One region of the Paenibacillus sp. JT22N1 genome, then DNA from elsewhere that is predicted to be linked to it. Evidence: a T-box and tRNA genes for the amino acid it is inferred to sense, from the RefSeq annotation. Region 1 holds a T-box; the other holds one or more tRNA genes.
What was found. The T-box of region 1 lies ahead of tyrS (tyrosine--tRNA ligase). A T-box ahead of a tRNA ligase gene usually reads a tRNA of that ligase, here a tRNA-Tyr.
Positions count from the first base shown of each region.

Region 2: it encodes a tRNA-Tyr, which carries the amino acid that the T-box ahead of tyrS (tyrosine--tRNA ligase) is inferred to sense. The anticodon was not compared.

Region 1 is NZ_JCAUAW010000003.1:229,422-238,712, forward strand. It holds gene AC58UU_RS07405 (Asp23/Gls24 family envelope stress response protein) at 1-282, opposite strand, end outside; gene cax (calcium/proton exchanger) at 481-1,527, shown strand; gene AC58UU_RS07415 (Fpa/YlaN family protein) at 1,570-1,857, opposite strand; gene AC58UU_RS07420 (HPr family phosphocarrier protein) at 1,982-2,230, opposite strand; gene AC58UU_RS07425 (TVP38/TMEM64 family protein) at 2,345-2,854, opposite strand; gene AC58UU_RS07430 (diguanylate cyclase) at 3,296-5,284, opposite strand; gene rpsD (30S ribosomal protein S4) at 5,637-6,236, shown strand; gene tyrS (tyrosine--tRNA ligase) at 6,282-7,541, opposite strand; T-box leader at 7,593-7,870, opposite strand; gene AC58UU_RS07445 (transglycosylase domain-containing protein) at 7,999-9,291, shown strand, end outside.
Region 2 is NZ_JCAUAW010000049.1:115-9,405, forward strand. It holds tRNA gene AC58UU_RS39125 (tRNA-Ile) at 50-126, shown strand; tRNA gene AC58UU_RS39130 (tRNA-Ala) at 142-217, shown strand; tRNA gene AC58UU_RS39135 (tRNA-Asn) at 221-296, shown strand; tRNA gene AC58UU_RS39140 (tRNA-Ser) at 302-389, shown strand; tRNA gene AC58UU_RS39145 (tRNA-Met) at 417-490, shown strand; tRNA gene AC58UU_RS39150 (tRNA-Ser) at 502-590, shown strand; tRNA gene AC58UU_RS39155 (tRNA-Glu) at 611-685, shown strand; tRNA gene AC58UU_RS39160 (tRNA-Val) at 764-839, shown strand; tRNA gene AC58UU_RS39165 (tRNA-Met) at 923-999, shown strand; tRNA gene AC58UU_RS39170 (tRNA-Asp) at 1,031-1,104, shown strand; tRNA gene AC58UU_RS39175 (tRNA-Thr) at 1,126-1,201, shown strand; tRNA gene AC58UU_RS39180 (tRNA-Tyr) at 1,277-1,358, shown strand; tRNA gene AC58UU_RS39185 (tRNA-Gln) at 1,373-1,444, shown strand; tRNA gene AC58UU_RS39190 (tRNA-Lys) at 1,455-1,527, shown strand; tRNA gene AC58UU_RS39195 (tRNA-Leu) at 1,548-1,627, shown strand; tRNA gene AC58UU_RS39200 (tRNA-Gly) at 1,667-1,741, shown strand; tRNA gene AC58UU_RS39205 (tRNA-Arg) at 1,751-1,827, shown strand; tRNA gene AC58UU_RS39210 (tRNA-Pro) at 1,850-1,923, shown strand; tRNA gene AC58UU_RS39215 (tRNA-Gly) at 1,931-2,001, shown strand; gene ade (adenine deaminase) at 2,339-4,132, shown strand; gene AC58UU_RS39225 (hypothetical protein) at 4,109-4,516, opposite strand; gene AC58UU_RS39230 (hypothetical protein) at 4,534-4,776, opposite strand; gene AC58UU_RS39235 (arylamine N-acetyltransferase family protein) at 4,989-5,762, shown strand; gene AC58UU_RS39240 (hypothetical protein) at 5,902-6,156, opposite strand; gene AC58UU_RS39245 (helix-turn-helix domain-containing protein) at 6,583-7,458, shown strand; gene AC58UU_RS39250 (oxidoreductase) at 7,611-8,453, shown strand; gene AC58UU_RS39255 (hypothetical protein) at 8,594-8,779, shown strand; gene AC58UU_RS39260 (hypothetical protein) at 9,113-9,291, opposite strand, start outside.

The sequences.
Region 1 (9,291 bases):
TTCAACAGCTTCTCTCACGTTTTCTTGGAGATCCCTGCATACGTCCTGAATACGGGAACCGTAATTGACGATAACACGTAGATCGATAGCTGCTTCCACTTGCCCGACCTCTACAGAAACCCCACGCTGCACATTCTTACCACTGAGTCGCTTAGCTAAACCTTCCGAGATACCGCCTGACATGCCTGCTATGCCTGCTGTCTCCAGAGCTGCAAGTCCTGCAATTGTCGATACTACATCATCAGAAATACGAATTAAGCCGGTTTGATTGTCTTCGGACATACAGATCAACTCCTCATATAGGGATCATTGAGTGGAGCTCAAAGTCTCTCCACTCTGGTATAAATCTATTGTAATAAGTTCACTAGATGAAAGCAAGAACAGCGACAACGGACAAATCGAATTTACATTGGGTTCCAAAGTGGGTATATTAAAAGAAGTCAAAAAGTACCAATATAAGAATGAGTCGGAGGGTTTACTTTGAAGGGAAAATTGTTTTACATCGGGTTAATCATTTCTTTCGTTACAACGGGTATCGCTCATTACATGCATCTGAATTCAACACTTCAATTCGTTATTGCTTGTATAGCTATCATTTTTGTAGCTGGATTTCTAGGTAAAGCAACAGAAAGTGTTGCCCATTATGCAGGTGAGCGCGTGGGAGGATTCCTCAACGCAACGTTTGGTAACGCAGCTGAGTTAATTATTGCGTTCTTCTTAGTTAGAGACGGATTGTTCGATGTCGTCAAGGCAAGTCTCACCGGAGCCATCATCGGCAATCTGCTGCTTGTTCTGGGACTGAGCATATTTGCAGGTGGATTAAAGTTTAAAGAACAGTCATTTAACGTAAAACTTGCTTCACACAATTCTTCCTTAATGATTCTTGGGGTTGTTGCGTTATTCATTCCAGCCATCTTCGCAGGTGGACTGACAACCAAAGAAACGTCAACAATGAGCATGATCGTCGCCATATTACTAATTGTCGCCTACTTGCTCTGGCTTCTATTCTCCATGGTTACACACAAAAATGTACTTTCTGATGAAGCCATTGAACATGGTGAGGCAGCTTGGTCTAAAAGAACTTCCATTCTTTTTCTAATCTTAGCCACCGTCATGGTAGCTTTCACCAGTGAGTGGTTAGTTGGCACATTAGAAGAAGTTACCCATAGATTTGGATTATCAGAGCTGTTTGTAGGTGCATTCCTCATTGCCATTATTGGAAATGCTGCGGAGCATAGTGCCGCCGTGATGATGGCCATGAAGAATAAAATGGGTGCAGCCGTAGAAATAGCAATCGGCAGTTCGTTGCAAATCGCTTTATTCGTAGCTCCTGTGCTTGTACTTGTCAGTTTCTTCGTAAGTGGAACACCCATGAACATTGTCTTCACCACCTATGAACTTGCTGCAATCGGAGTCGCTGTCTTTATTACGAAGTCAATAACCCAAGATGGCTCAACCAACTGGTATGAAGGTCTCCTGCTGCTTGTGGTCTACATCATTCTAGGCGTCGTATTCTTCCTCGTCTAAATACGCAAACAAAGACAAAAAAAAGTAACCCATTGTGAAGGGTTACTTTTTGTTATTCAACGCTTCATATAGCTCCGCAAGGTTACGTTCAAGCTTGCTGAGAATTTGTTTACCAGGTATTTCGGAAATAAGTCCCGCTCGAATGGCAAAATCAATTTCTCTAGAAAGTCCGTACATTTGCGTATCTAAAACTTCTTCATACAGTGGACATTGACGCGTTGTCAAATTCTCCATTTGTACTTCGATTAGCTTTTCGATTTTATCTGCATCTTCTTGGAGAAGATTAAGCGCTTTTTGATTCATGTCCAGCAATAGATCAGATGAAGACATTCCCAACTTCCCCCTATACGCATAGTCATCCGTCCTTATATGATCTATATTAAGCGAAATTGGATCAATATACAAGAGAAGGTACCCTCAGAGATTCTGAGAGTACCTTCTTTAAGCATGAATTCTATTCTTGAACAACGTTTACGCCCAAATTGTGCTTAGCGAATACTTCAGCCATAGCGATTTTCGCTTCTTCTGCATCCGGCCCATGTACATGAAGATCATAGTTGCTGGAGCTAAGCAATGTAGTAAACAAACCTAAGATACTTTTTACATCGATATACTTATTATCATATTGGAGAACGATTGAAGATCTGAATTTATTAGCTGTTTGTGAAATTTCAACAATTGCGGCATTATTAGCACTTGGCATATTTCATTCCTCCATTTATTTGCATCTGAATTGGTCGCCTTGCTCCCTATATGATAACTTGGAAAGGTTACTTAACGCAACTAAAAATTTCCTTCATTCTCCAAGTAAAGCGCTTTACTTCGTCTTTGCTGCAATGGCTTTCTTCACGCCGTTCCCTATTAGAATCAAAACAACGAAAATACCTAGCAACAAAAGTAGTCTTCCCTTATATTTCTGGAAATGAAATAAATCATGTGCAATCATCGATTCCAGGAATACGATCGGCAGTTTCCCCAGCAAGGTACCCCATAGAAAATGAGTAAACCGCATTCGAGTTAGCCCAGCACCAAAATTAATCGCAGAGGAAGGTAAAATCGGAATCAATCTGCCTAGAAGGACATATAGGAATCCGCGCTTCTCCATCCGCTTACTAAACTGCGTCACTAATGGAAATCGCTCGAGCTTTTTTTCTACCCATGCATGTCCATAATAGCGAGCAAAATAAAAAGAGGCAACTGCTCCTAAACAAGACATTATGTAATTAACAAGAAACCCTATTTTAATACCGAAAATAGCAACATTCGTACCTGCTACAACAACAAAGGGAATAAACGGAAAGAACGTTTGAAAAAAAATTAAAGCCATTCCGATGATTTTACCGGGCCAACCAATGTCCCTTAAATGTTCAGATAGCTGTCGCATATTGCTGTGAGTAAGTTTAATGCCTGTAGGGTTATAAAATAAAAAGGCAATCAGGGCAACGAGCAAAATACAAATAAAAAAAACTAGCAAAATGTGTTTTCTGTTTCTGTTTAACACCGACAAATTTCGACCATCCTTCCCTTAGACCAAACCATTGTAACATGTTACAGAAGGTTCAGGAAGAGAAAAGTGAGGAGTTATCTGGTTATACAACAGTGAAGTACCCTATACTATTTCTATCCTTCATATAGTTTACCCTACCTATGCAAATTTATTAGATTAGATACCTTTTTTCGACATTATATGCAAATTGAGCAACCAAGTTCTTGATGTGAAAGTGTTAAAGCGAAGCAAAAGCACCTGTCCTTAGACAAGTGCTTTTTATTAGCCGGTTCGAATTTGGTTACGACCGTTATTTTTAGCTTGATAGAGAGCCATATCTGCACGATAGAACAGCGATTCTACACTAATCTTGTCTTCTTCCCAATTCCAATCCGAAACACCACAGGAAACGGTTACTTGCGGATTAGTCTCCTCAAGCACACGAATACGAATACGTTCTGCAATTCGAATCGTTTGAGCCTTGGCAACTTGGGGTAAATAGACCGCAAGCTCTTCCCCGCCCCACCTTGCTGCAATATCACTATCCCTAATACTAGTTTTAATAATTTGGCTTACCTGGATCAAGATTTTATCGCCTACCTGATGACCGTAGGTATCATTAACCCGTTTGAAATTGTCTATATCAACTACAATAAGTGAACCGCAGAAGTCCTTCTTTTGCATCGAATTGGCCTGTTCGTCCAAATAATGTCGTACATAAAGTCCTGTCAAGTTGTCTGTAATAACCATTCGTTTCACTTCAGCATGCAGGGAAGCATTCGTCATGGCAAGACCAATATGCCCCGAAAGAACCTGCAGCAATTTGTAGTTATCATAGGAAAAGAAATTTGGCTTGCTGTGGACGACTAGAATAACGCCTTCAACTTGTCCATTCACGAGAATCGGCGAACCAATAAGCGATCTGGAGTTGGTTAACTGCATCAGCTTTGACTTGACCTTTTCATTGCTCCAATAGTCCGAAATAATAATCGGTTCTTTGGAGGTATAGACGACGCCAGAAAAGCCTTGATCTACGGTAAAGGTCTCATGAAACATCGCAGGCAAATTAGTCGCTTGTACGATTAAATTCTCACTATTTTTATCCGCTTGCAGAATACAACTATAATCCGCGCCGAAAATACTTAAAATTTCGCTCGATGCTGAGTTAAAGATTTCGTTTAAACGCAAGCTCTGATTTAACTGCTTGGTGATTTCATTAATAAGTCGAAGCTCGTTAATCATTAAATTCGACTGTTCATATAATTTAGCGTTTTCAAAAGCAGACCCGGCTGTATCGGCAAGCAATGATATGAATTGCAAATCCGAAGCGTGAATCAAATCGCTCTTAGACGTCATATATAACACGCCATATACACCCTGTTTGCCTGATAATGGAGCAGCGATATGACCTGTACTTGGGCCACTATTCTCGGATGATGGTTCAAATATCACATGCCCTTCCATAAAAGCACGTGTTCGAATGTCATTCTCTGTACTTTGGAAATTCAAAGGCTTCACAGATAGATTCGTAGAGTCATTATCTTGTGAAAGCAATAAATCTACTTGCATATTGGGGTAAACGCTATGCATGCACTCAATGACTTCAGTCAATACCGAATCAACATCGATTTTGGCGTGTAGTTTCTTAGAAGCCTCAAATAAAATATCATGCTTCTTAAACTCAAGTTCCCTATTTAGATGCTGCATAAACAAATGGTCGTACTTACGACGATCCTCTACGCTCTGCACACTACTTTGGAAAGATAGGGAGAGTATATAGAACAATTGTGCAAGTTCGTCTGCTTCTTCAAGTGTATGGGAAAATAGTCCCAAATATAAAATTGGAGCCCCTTGTGGATCTAGGACTGGAATCGAAGCAGCCAAAACGGATTTCAGTGCTTTTGCGCTCATTTCTTCGCTAGTCATTATATGCATTTTTGGATTTTCAGCACATCGTGCCAACGGATTGTCATTACGTTCTGCATAGCTCCATGATGCTCCTACCTGCAGCAATGCATCAGTAAGAAGTGTATCATGGGAGCAAGCCTTAACCACTTTAAGATCCGTATCCACGCATAGCAGTGCGGTTTGAGGCGGTAGCATCGCTTGCCCGAATTGGTGAATCCACTCATCAAAAGCATCTAGCGCTACATGATGACAATTGGATTCCCAATAGGAAAAGTTGCTAGAAAGAACAAGTCCTTGCCGAAGAAACTCTTCGAAGTGATCTGCACGACTATGTTGTTTCATACTACGAAGTGGTTCACTCATAGGCTCTCCTTCACCAACAAACTGTAGTCCTATTGATCCAGGCTAAATCTTACCTCATTTATCATACTATTTTTCTGTGCTTATTGCACGATATTTTAGAATCACTTTAAAGGATTGAGACTTGACACATGCCCCTGTTTTTAATAAAATTAGAAGTCGAGTAACAACATGATTTCGGTGAATGCCATTTGTGATCACCCTCACTGCTTTTGCTCCTGCCAAGACAGCGGCTGAACTACTCTTGTCAGGGAATCACATTATGATTCGTAAGCAAAACCAGGCACTTGTCTTCACCCTGACATCTAGATGCTATCTACTAAACTAATTGTTGAAAAGAAGGAGTTTTTCCTAAATGTCACGTTATACAGGACCTAAATTTAAATTAAGCCGTCGTGTTGGTATTTCTTTGAGTGGTAACGGTAAAGACTTGAAACGCCCATTCCCTCCAGGTCAACATGGCCCAGGACAACGTAAAAAAATGAGCGGCTATGGCGTTCAATTAAATGAAAAACAAAAACTTCGTCACATGTACGGTTTGAACGAGAAGCAATTCCGCAACTTGTTCGATAAAGCTTCCAAACTAAAAGGTATTTCCGGTGAGAACTTCATGATCTTGCTTGAAAGCCGCTTGGACAACCTGGTTTACCGTCTTGGTCTTTCCAACTCCCGCGCAGGCGCGCGTCAACTAGTTGCTCACGGTCACGTAACTGTGAACGGCAAAAAAGTAGATATCGCTTCTTACATCGTATCTACAGGTGACGTTATCGCTCTTCGTGAAAGAAGCAAAGGTCTTTCCGCAGTGAAAGAAGCTCTTGCTAACCGTAACTACCTGCCAACTTACCTTGAGTTCAACGATGCAAGCGTAGAAGGCAAGTACATTCGTTTGCCAGAACGTTCTGAGCTTCCACAAGAAATTGACGAGAAACAAATCGTCGAGTTCTACAGCCGTTAATAAAAGCAAGCCCCTCAGGGATTTCCCTAAGGGGCTTTTTTTTCGTTAAGCAAACTGTACCAGGTAGTAATTCTTTTTACCGCGGCGAATAATGATGTAAGACTCTCCGAGTCTACCCAAATCTCTAGTAACTGCATCGAATTGCGTCACTTTAACGCCATTGACCGTGACAGCACCACTCTCAATATCTTGACGTGCTTGGCGTTTGGACGGTGCCGCTCCTACGGAAATCAGTAAATCAACCAACGCAATATCATCTTGATCTATGGTTGCAGATGGAACATCCTTGAACGCTTCTTCAATCTCCGTACGTGAAAGCTCCTGAATATTACCACTGAATAAAGCAGTTGTAATGTTAAGTGCACTTTCTAACGCTTCTCCACCGTGTACAAGCTTCGTAACTTCGCGGGCAAGCAATTTCTGAGCCTCTCTCTTCTCAGGCTGAGCTTGCACTTCTTCCTCGAGACGTTCGATATCCTCATGAGAAACAAAAGTAAAATATTTCAGGAAACGGATGACGTCATTGTCGGCTGTGCCCAACCAGAATTGGTAAAACTGATAAGGAGACGTTTTGCTTGCATCCAACCAAATAGCTCCGCCTTCTGTCTTCCCGAACTTTTGACCATCACTTTTTGTCACAAGCGGCAAGGTTACCCCGTACGCACGTTTATCTGTGGACTTACCGATAAGCTCAAGACCAGCCGTAATATTACCCCATTGGTCACTTCCGCCAATTTGCACAGAGCAATTTTTCGTTTCATTAAGCTTCAGGAAATCGTAAGATTGCAGAATCATATAGCTGAACTCTGTGAAAGAAATCCCTTTGGAGATCCGTGAATCAACAGAATCCTTTGCCAACATGTAATTGACGGTAAAGTTTTTGCCTACATCACGAAGGAATTCGATGACGTTCAGCGATCCTAGCCAATCGTAATTGTTGACAAGCTCTGCACTATTTTCAATTTCTGTGGAGAAGTCGAGAAAGCGAGATAACTGATTTTTGATGCTTTGTGACCAAGCCTCGACAACTTCAGGCCCATTGAGTGTTCGCTCATTGGCTTTTCCGCTAGGATCACCAATCAGCCCTGTTCCCCCGCCTACGAGTGCCAAAGGAACGTGACCAGCGAGCTGAAAGCGTCTCAGAGTTAGAATAGGCAGCAAGCTACCGATGTGTAAGCTGTCCGCGGTCGGGTCAAAGCCGCAATAAAGCGTAACACGCTCCTCGCTAAGCTTTTTGTCCAAGCCCTCCCGATCCGTAATTTGATGAAGCAGTCCGCGAAACTCCAAATCCTTCAAAATATCCATGTTCATCCATCTCCTTTTTCATTAAACATACAAAAAAAGCCTTCTTATCCACAAAGGGACGAGAAGACTTGACTCGCGGTACCACCCTAATTAAAACAGTAGATACGTACAACTATAACAGGTGTTATGTGCACGGCTAGCTATTTTCACTCAAGAACCTTTAACGTGGTTTAATCGGCAAATACTACTTGTGCAGCTTATGTTGCTGCAGGTTCCCATTCACTGCTCAAGACCGTAATTCACTAACCTGCAGGTACCGGTTCGCACCAACCACCGGCTCTCTGAAAGCATCCACAAGCTACCTACTGCTGATCTTTCAACGCATTTGATAAAAATTTATCACATGTTTCTGGGTGTTGTCAAACCATGTCGGCATCGTTTCTTCGCTTCATCATTACCGCATAAGGTGCAATTATGGTATACTATTAGGGTTCATGTAAGGAGGATATTGGAACTTATGCGCAATTTTTTCGCTAAATGGAATCGCCCTTGGGTGAGAACTACATTCAAAGTAACATGGATTACATTAAAATGGACCATCATTAGTGCCTTTTTGGCGGGAATTGTCGGTGGATCTGCCGCTTTCGGGTATGTCAGTGCCCTAGTCAAAAAAGATCCTGTTCGTACCGAAGAGGCCATACGTCAGCAGATGCAGGAAAATGCAGTCACTGGCTTTGCTTACTTCAATGATGATACGGTCATAGGGCAATTGCGAACGGAAGAAGACCGTCGACTCGCTCAGCTAGATGACATTCCGCAGCTTCTGTTAGACGCTGTCCTCGCCATTGAAGACAAAGACTTCTACAATCATCGCGGGATCGATATCCGCGGGCTTTATCGGGCAGTAACTCAGAAACTACTGAACGAGGAAGTTCAAACAGGTGGAAGCACGATTACGCAACAGCTTGCCAGACGGGTCTTTCTTACACTAGACCGTGATGATGGACGTAAAGCAAGAGAGCTGCTGCTCGCGTTGCGGATGGAACGCCTAATGTCCAAGGATGAAATTTTGCTCGCTTATTTGAACAAAATTCCTTATGGCAATGGCGCGACAGGCTATAATCTATATGGGATTAAAGCAGCTGCCAAAGGTCTCTTCAACATCGACGATCTGGATAAGTTAAACGTTGCTCAAGCCGCTTACTTGGCCGGTCTGCCGCAATCCCCATCGCTGTACTCTGCATTCACGAGTAAGCCTGACTTTGATGAAGATGGTTTCAAAAAGGCGGTTACGCGTGAACAATTAGTACTCAAACGGATGCTGGAAGAAAAGAAAATTACGAATGAACAGTATCAAGAAGCACTTAAATTTGATCTTAAAGCTTCCATGCCCCCTTCGGCTCAGAAGGCTTATACGACTTATCCTTACCTAATGATTGAAACGGAAAAAGAAGCTGCCGAAATTTTGTTGAAGATCCAGAAGCCTGAGCTTGATCCTAAGAAAAACCAGGCCGCTTATAATGAAGCGTTAAAAGGTATACATACTCAACTCTTACGTGGCGGTTATCAAATCTATACAACCATAGATAAGACCATTTATGATTCCATGCATGAAATATCGAGTAACGATAAAAACTTCGCCCCTACGGATGATAAAAAAGGCATGGAACAAGTTGGGGCCATCATGATCGATTCTAAATCCGGAGCTATCAAAGGGATGATTGAGGGCCGCAATTTCTTCGAAGAGCAGCTCAATCACGCCACACAAGCATTCAGACAGCCAGGATCAACCATGAAGCCCATTGCCGCC
Region 2 (9,291 bases), on a different contig from region 1:
ACCCCTAGTGGGTATTTTTTTTGCCACGCTGTAGACTGTTTACTCATTAGGGCCCTTAGCTCAGCTGGTTAGAGCGCACCCCTGATAAGGGTGAGGTCGGTGGTTCGAGTCCACTAGGGCCCACCAATTAATTTCTTTTATGGGGCCATAGCTCAGCTGGGAGAGCGCCTGCCTTGCAAGCAGGAGGTCAGCGGTTCGATCCCGCTTGGCTCCACCATATTCCCTGATAGCTCAGTTGGTAGAGCACTCGACTGTTAATCGAGTTGTCACAGGTTCGAGTCCTGTTCGGGGAGCCATTTTTGGAGAAGTGTCCGAGCGGCCGAAGGAGCACGATTGGAAATCGTGTAGGCGTCACAAGCGTCTCGAGGGTTCGAATCCCTCCTTCTCCGTTTCTTTAGATAAAGGAAAGACAATATGGCGGCGTAGCTCAGCTGGCTAGAGCGTACGGTTCATACCCGTAAGGTCGGGGGTTCGAGCCCCTCTGCCGCTACTAGATAAATTGGAGAGATACCCAAGTGGCTATAAGGGGACCCTCTGCTAAGGGGTTAGACTGCGTAAGTGGTGCGAGGGTTCGAATCCCTCTCTCTCCGTCGGTAAATTTTTTGAATTTGGCCCGTTGGTCAAGTGGTTAAGACACCTCCCTTTCACGGAGGTAACAGGGGTTCGAGTCCCCTACGGGTCACCAATAATCCCCACAAAGTGACGTAAAGCTGACGAAGCCTATTCCGAATACTTTGCGTGGGCCCAAAATTCATTATCTCATGGAGGCTTAGCTCAGCTGGGAGAGCATCTGCCTTACAAGCAGAGGGTCGGCGGTTCGATCCCGTCAGCCTCCACCATACTGCCCAAAAAAGTGAAGTGAAGCTTTGTAGCAACGCCGATTACTTTTTCGGGGCTCATAATGAAATTATGCTTTCAATGTCGCGGGGTGGAGCAGCCCGGTAGCTCGTCGGGCTCATAACCCGAAGGCCGCAGGTTCAAATCCTGCCCCCGCAACCAAACTCTTTCAGAGAGTTGTTCTTCACAGTGTGGAGCTGTGGTGTAGTGGCCTAACATGCCTGCCTGTCACGCAGGAGACCGCGGGTTCGAATCCCGTCAGCTCCGTCATTTTTCATAAATGAATATGCCGTTGTAGCTCAACTGGTAGAGCAACTGACTTGTAATCAGTAGGTTGGGGGTTCAAGTCCTCTCGACGGCACCACAATTCCCAAAAAAGTGAAGCAAAGCTTTGTAGCAACGTCATTACTTTTTCGGGGCTTGGTTAGGCTTTATACATGGAGGCTTAGTGAAGTGGCTAAACACGGCAGACTGTAAATCTGCTCTCTTTGAGTTCGGTGGTTCGAATCCATCAGCCTCCATTTCCAAACTACGTTGGGGATTAGCCAAGCGGTAAGGCAACGGACTTTGACTCCGTCATGCCAAGGTTCAAATCCTTGATCCCCAGTTCTTCATATGAGTCATTAGCTCAGTTGGTAGAGCACCTGACTTTTAATCAGGGTGTCGTAGGTTCGAATCCTACATGACTCACTTTGCCTTATTTACAGCATGCGCGTATGGCGGAATTGGCAGACGCACTAGACTTAGGATCTAGCGGGTGACCGTGGGGGTTCAAGTCCCTCTACGCGCATTAAATCCTCAGCAGTATTCATACTCCTGAGGTACCCATGCGGAAGTGGCTCAGCGGTAGAGCATCGCCTTGCCAAGGCGAGGGTCGCGGGTTCGATCCCCGTCTTCCGCTCCATTTTATTAAGCGCCCTTAGCTCAGCTGGATAGAGTATTTGACTACGAATCAAAAGGTCGGGAGTTCGAATCTCTCAGGGCGCGCCATTATTCATATGTTATACCTTATCGGGACGTAGCTCAGCTTGGTAGAGCACCTGCTTTGGGAGCAGGGGGTCGCATGTTCAAATCGTGTCGTCCCGATAGACACGCGGGCGTAGTTTAATGGTAGAACTTCAGCCTTCCAAGCTGATCGCGCGGGTTCGATTCCCGCCGCCCGCTTCACAGAAAAAGATCACCTTCGGGTGATCTTTTTCGTTTGAATGGGAACTGGAAGAGAAGCCGTATGGGTTCGACCTTCTGTAAAGACATCATAGAATACACCCATAGGAAACATTTCAAATAAGCATTTGGAGTATTCCCACCACATAATTTAATAAAAAGAAATGGGGAATCCTCTGTTGTAGCATGCAACCCTTGAGAAAAACCTTTTTCATGGTAAATTTAATAGTGAAGTGATACAAATAATGCATGTAAACCGATGTTCAGTGAGATGTGACGCTTGTCACCGAACCGGAAAAGGTCAATTAATTTAAATACATAAAGGAGTACAAAACCCATGACTCTAAATAAAAGAAATAAGCTAGTTGAAGTGAGTAGAACGCTAGCTAAGGTTGCACTAGGCGAAGCATTTGCCGATGTAGTCATTAAGAATGGAACACTCGTCAATGTGTATTCTGGTGAATTACTTGAGCGTATTGATGTTGCTGTTGTGGCTGGGAGAATAGCGTATGTAGGGAACGCAGACCACACCATTGGGGCTCAAACGGTCGTTATCGATGCCACAGGGAAGTATATGTCTCCAGGATTTTTAGATGGTCATATGCATGTTGAAAGCACGATGCTTTCCGTTACCGAGTTTGCCAAAGCGGCATTAGCCAAAGGAACAACGGGGATTTTTATGGACCCTCATGAAATTGCCAATGTATTTGGAACAGAAGGTGTAAGGCTGATGCACGAAGAGGGGCAGCAGCTGCCTCTCAAAGTATTCACGACCTTCCCATCCTGCGTACCAGCGACTAACGGCTTAGAAGATGCAGGTGCAAGCTTAGAAGTGACTGATATTAAAGAGGGACTGCAGTGGGATAATGTGGTCGGACTAGGTGAAGTTATGAATTTCCCTGGTGTCATTTATGGTGATCCGAAAATGTGCGGGGAGATTGAAGAAACGATCAAGAGTGGTAAAACCGTCACAGGACATTTTCCAAGTGATGATGATCGTATGCTGCAAGCGTATATAGGGTCCGGCGTGACATCTGATCATGAAACCGTAACAAGGGAACAAGGTCTTCACAAAGTCCGTATGGGCATGCACCTTATGATTCGTGAAGGTTCTGCCTGGCATGATGTCAAAGAGGTCATTAAGGTGGTAACCGAAGATAAGGTCAACACGTCCAATATTTCGCTCGTTACGGATGACGTAAATCCGCAAACTTTGGTGGAGAAAGGGCATCTCAATCATGTGGTGCGCCGCGCAATCGAAGAGGGCGTCGATCCTGTAACAGCGATTCAGATGGTAACGATTAATGTGGCGCGCTATTTTAAAATGGAGCAAGATTTGGGCAGTATTACTCCCGGTAAATGTGCTGATATTTTATTGCTGGATGATTTACAGAAGGTCGAGCCTTCAACTGTCATTACTGATGGTCAAGTTGTTTTTGATTATGGCAAGCTTACGGTTGATTTCCCCGATTTTGTCTATCCCGAGCACATCCGTAATTCCATGAACGTTAAGCGAGAGCTTACGCCTGAGGACTTCAAGCTTGTAAGTCGCAGTAATCAGGAAAAGACGAAGGTTAATGTCATTAACGTTATTGAAAATAGTGCAAGAACAGAGAAAATGACAGCAATGCTGGCTGTTGAGCAAGGGATCATCCAACCAGATGTTGAGCAGGATATTATTCGTCTCGCCTGTATCGAGCGGCACCGTGGAACGGGTCAAATTTCACTTGGCTTTACGCATGGCTTTCAATTGAAGGTAGGTGCGGTAGCCTCTACAGTGGCGCATGACAGTCACAATCTAATTGTTATGGGGATCAATGAGCAAGATATGGCTTTGGCAGCTAATGAGCTTGTCAAAATGGGAGGCGGCATGATCGTTGTAGAGAACGGTAAAGTGCTGGCTCAAGTACCGATGACCATCGCAGGCCTCATGTCAGATAAATCATTGCTTGAAGTCGTTAAAGAGGTTGCAGAGCTCGAAAAAGCGTGGAAACAAATGGGCTGCCCGCTGAACGCTCCGTTTATGACATTCTCATTAATTGCTTTACCTGTTATTCCTGAAATTCGGATTTCAAACCGAGGTCTTGTCGATGTTACACAGTTCAAGCTAATTGAAGTGGAAATTGGTTAAGTGGCTAAATAAATAGGTCCAAAAGGACTTATCCTTTTTATTCTTTTTAGAAGGATGACGTTCGGCGCGGGAGGTTTGGATGGTTTGCGGGAGGCTGGGAACGAGCTCAGCTTCCATCCTGACTGTAATTTCGGTTTCCTCGATAATCGGCAGATCTAGGGTGGTGGCTACCTCATCTCGAATTTGGTGCAACAAATTCAATTGCTGTTCAAATTCGTCTACACGTTTGGAAAGCAACATGTTCTCTTGTTTTAGCTTTTTTATAAGCTCATATAGTAATTTCATGGTTAGCTTCGGTTTCTCTGATTGCTCATTTTCTTCGTTATTATTAGTGGGAGACAGCAGCAATATCAACTCTTCATCACTGATTACCTTGTTTGACACAGTATGGCCCCCTTAAATTAATGAATCTCGCTGAGCTGCCCATCCGTAAAAAGATAATCTTTGGGAAGAAGTGAAAGATTAATGCTCCGGCTGCAGTCGATATACTGTGGGTAAATAACTTGGATAGATTCCTCTTCTTGAATTGGATAGTTAATTGGATAGTTAATGATTTTATTCTTTTTGATTATATCTATAAAAAGATGAAACATTATGGAGATAATTAACAATCCCGTTGCACATAGCTCTAAGTTTTGAATCATAAATTAGCCCTCCTATGAATCTTTTTTCATAGATTAACGGATTAGAACTAAAATGTCGCTCGAAAACCGTTGTCGTTTTGTAAGCTTTTATGAAGAGTTAAACTGGAATATATGACGGAAATAGGGTAATGATGGTATTTTTTAAAAGTATATTGTTGTTAAATCGCACGATCTTGTCTATCAATGAAAAAAATAGGGATGGGGTGTTCAACATGTTCAGTAAAAATAGTCAGATTCAGACCTATCTGGAGCGTATCGGGTTTAAAGGTTCGCTCGATGGCAGCGCAAAGACACTGGCCGACCTGCAGGAGTGTCATCTCCACACGGTTCCATACGAAAATTTGGACATTATGAACCGCATAGCTTTATCATTGGATCCTGTGGATGTATATCAAAAGATTGTCGTGCGCGGGCGCGGTGGGTACTGCTTCGAGCTGAACGCTTTATTCGGCTGGCTGCTGCGGGAGCTTGGCTACTCGGTCACTGACTTGGTTGCTCGATTTTGGCGCGACGAACCGAACACACCACCGAAACGACGTCATCACGTCCTGAAGGTAGAGGCAGAAGGCACGACTTATTTGTGTGATGTCGGAGTAGGAGGGATTGTCCCCCGCAGGCCGGTCGCATGGATCGAAGGTCTTGAACAGCACCAGGGCGGAGAGTGCTACCGTCTCGAGCGCGATGCCAATTATGGTTGGATGCTATATGAGCAGAAGAACAAGGAATGGAACCGCATCTACTCGTTTACGGAGGAGCCTCAGCTGCCGAAGGACTTCACCTTTGCGACCTTCTGGTGTGAGAACGCCCCGGATTCGATATTTACCAAAAGCCCAATGGTAGCCATGCGCACCCTGGAAGGGCGGAATACGCTGGCTGGTCGAGAGTTTCGCATCTTTACATCCGCGGGGGTTAGGACTTTCACTCCGCAGACCGAAGAAGAGTATAAAGCAGCACTGCAAGAGCATTTTGGTATTCATCTAGATTAATCATTAATGTAGTCATGTACTATAATAGTTGGATTTCCATTTATTCAACGTCGAAGAGGACCCCGAAAGGGGTCCCTTTTTCTTTTTCTAACTTAAAGTTCTTTCCGTTAGAGAAACCATAATCCGAATATGATTCTAATTACGAAAGTGATAACTTGCTGTCTTCACGTTCTAAAGCTTTCTGCTGCTCTTTGGTGAAAGTACAACTTAGCTTTGGTAGTCCAGTGTATTTGTTGATGTAGATAGTTCTTGCAATGCCGTGAATGAATTTCATTTGTTTGGTCCATTCTTTTGGGTTGAACATGGACATCAACTCCTTATTTATATAACCTACAAATTCTCCACAATAACGATGTTGGAAGCGCTTTATTTTAATATTATGTTCAAAGGACATGGTTGATGCATTGAGCAAAAGTACTTCCGAACAACGCGAAAAAGAACGCTGAATTAGTGTTTTTTAATTAACCATTGAATGTGTCAGTGACATCTAGTAACTTCCCCGGATGAGGTATTCTTCGATCACGTCCACATCGCCTCATGGGCTCAGTAGGAGGCTTTAATCGATATTTCGGACCCGATCATAGGAAGTTGGATTTGACCCCGAGAAGCCCGCCTAAGACGATCAAAGACTGGAAGAATATGCGGACAAGCTGACCGTGAAGGACGTAAACTTCTATAAGCAGATCGGTTTTATATTGTGTTCAGTGTTGTCCAACAGGAAAATGTCATATTCCGTGGTACAATTAGAGAGAATATCTCCTATCATCAGCCTGAGTTTGGTTATCATCATTTGGAGTGGGGAATTGAGGGGAGGGTGCGCGTGACCCAAAGAATAATAAAAGCACCGCAAGGCTTAGCAGCATCGCCATTCAATCAAAGCGTTTTGAAGCTCAAAGGGCTCACAGTCATTGAATCGTGCACCAACACGGTAGGAAAACAAGGGACTATGTTCTTAGAAGACTACCTTCTCATGTTTGTGCTGAATGGCACTTATACGGTGCGATACGGCGATCAGATGTACGTTGTTCATAAGCACGAAATGGTACTGTTGCAAAAATCCATTGTCATTGAATATGAGAAATCAGGCGAACCTAATCAGGCATACTTATTAGAGTACATGATGTTTTTTCTAAAAGATGAAGTACTCAAAGACTTTATTAAAATGGCGGACATTCAATCTACGCAGCCAACAGCGTTGGTACCTATTTTCGTAAATCCGATAAGTGAACGACTGTTAACGTATTTAGAATCACTTAAACCATATTTCAACGAACCCGATAACATCGAGGACGGATTAATTAAAATTAAGTTGTTGGAATTATTGTTTGATCTTAGCCATGCCAACGAAAATATCGTGCAGCAATTACTTCAATTGAAGCAGCAGGTGCGATCCGATATCTCAACCGTCGTGGAACAAAATATCTTGAATCCCGTTTCGGTGAATGATTTGGCTTATTTATCGGGCAGAAGCTTGTCCAGCTTCAAACGGGATTTTCAATCCATTTACAACACGTCCCCATCTCTATGGATTCGGCAGAAACGCTTGGAGAAGGCCAAAGAATTGTTGACCTATTCGACCATGTCAGTAACGGATGTTTGCTTTACGACGGGGTTTGAGAATGTTGCGCATTTTTCAAGGGTTTTCAAAGAGCATTTTGGCTATACCCCGTCCTCTTACAGGCAACAGTTAAGCTAAAAGCAAACAGAGATCTTAGTTCGGCACCCGCCGGGCTAAGATTTTTTTAATTTGAGCTAAATGGACAAATACTTTGGGCTTTTTGGAAAAGTAGGTCGGAATGCGCTGTGATAATCTTAGGTCATGAAATATTCAATTTAAAAATGACGACTATGACAAATCAAAAAGTATGGTTCATCACAGGCGCATCCAGAGGCTTTGGATTAGAAATTGCAAAAGCTGCTTTAGCAGAGGGCAACAAGGTGGTAGCTACCGTTCGCAGCAAGCCTGAACAATTAGCCGCGCAGCTTGATAACAACGAAAACTTATTTGTAACTGTGCTGGATGTTACGGACGAAGCTCAAGCCTTAGATGCAGCGAAACAAGCAACAGACAAATTCGGAAGAATTGACGTGCTAGTCAATAATGCTGGTTATGGATTGCTGAGTGCCGTTGAAGAAGCTTCGAATGAAGAAGTGAAACAAAATTATGATGCCAATGTTTTCGGGTTACTAAACGTTACCCGCGCAATTTTACCCTACATGCGTAAGCAGCGCTCGGGACATATCATCAATATTTCATCAGTAGGCGGATTAAACGGATTTGTTGGCTGGGGGATTTATGGTTCCACCAAGTTTGCTGTAGAAGGCATTACGGAGTCCATGGCTTTGGAATTAGCTCCTTTAGGGATTTATGCAACCGTCGTGGCACCAGGCTTTTTTAGAACTGAATTCCTTGATCCAACATCTTTGATAAGAACCACTCATGTCATCGATGATTATGCAGGCACAGTGGGAGAAATGCGAAGCTTTGCCACACAAGTTAATAAGAAGCAGCCTGGCGATCCCAAGAAACTCGCACAAGCTTTCATTACATTGGCCAACGCTGAAAAGCCTCCTGTTCATTTGCCTTTAGGCAATGACACCCTTGCTATGTATAGAGAAAAGACGGCAAAGTTTGAAAAGACATTGAAGACTGGTATGACGTTATTACGGGAACGGATCATGATGATGTAAGAGGGTAAAGTTGCAATTAATGAGTCGGAATAGGGACTAGTATTTATTCTTGTTCACAACTAAGACAAATGGACAAGGATGACCGAATATACTTATACGGAATCATCAGAAGTTGTTTATCAACTAGGAGGTGTTTCGGTATGGTTTATTGGTTGTTGGCCGTTATCGTGGTTGTGGTTGGTTTATTGATTTATATGAACGTGAAGAAGCGCAAAGTGGTACCATCGTCTGATTTGCAAACACATAAGTCGTGCGCGTATTGTAACGAGGAAATTGCAATCGATGCAGCTGTATGCAAGTACTGTAGGGGTGTTGTCGTAAATTGAGGCTGATATAATGAATAGCAAATGAAGCAGCGGTCAGTTCGCATGAGTGTGAGCTGGTCGTTGTTTTGTTTTATTGCTATTTAGTCGTTCATACGAATAACATGGGGCTGTCCTATAAGTAGGTAAAATCTACTTATAGGACAGCCCATTAAGTTCTTTTGACCATCTGGAACATTTGAAACGTATTCTGCATGAAATTAATACTTCCATTGGAAATTTTCCAATAGAATTGGCTTCCAAGCTGTCAATTCCCTACTTCCATTGGATTATCCAATGGAAGTAGCATTCAGCCTTCGAAATTCTCAAACTGGGGGCTGAATTTCCCATATGGCTCTACATTCTTGAAACGCTAACTCTTCCTATTCCTTTACCAGACTCCTTGGCATCAATGGTATCCAGGAAATCATTCGTTGTCCGAAAGACATACTTAACCTCATCAAGCCCTCTCTCCATGAGCATGCTTTTATGAATATCAAGGATTAGCTTTTTCTCATGAATTCCTTCACCATCAA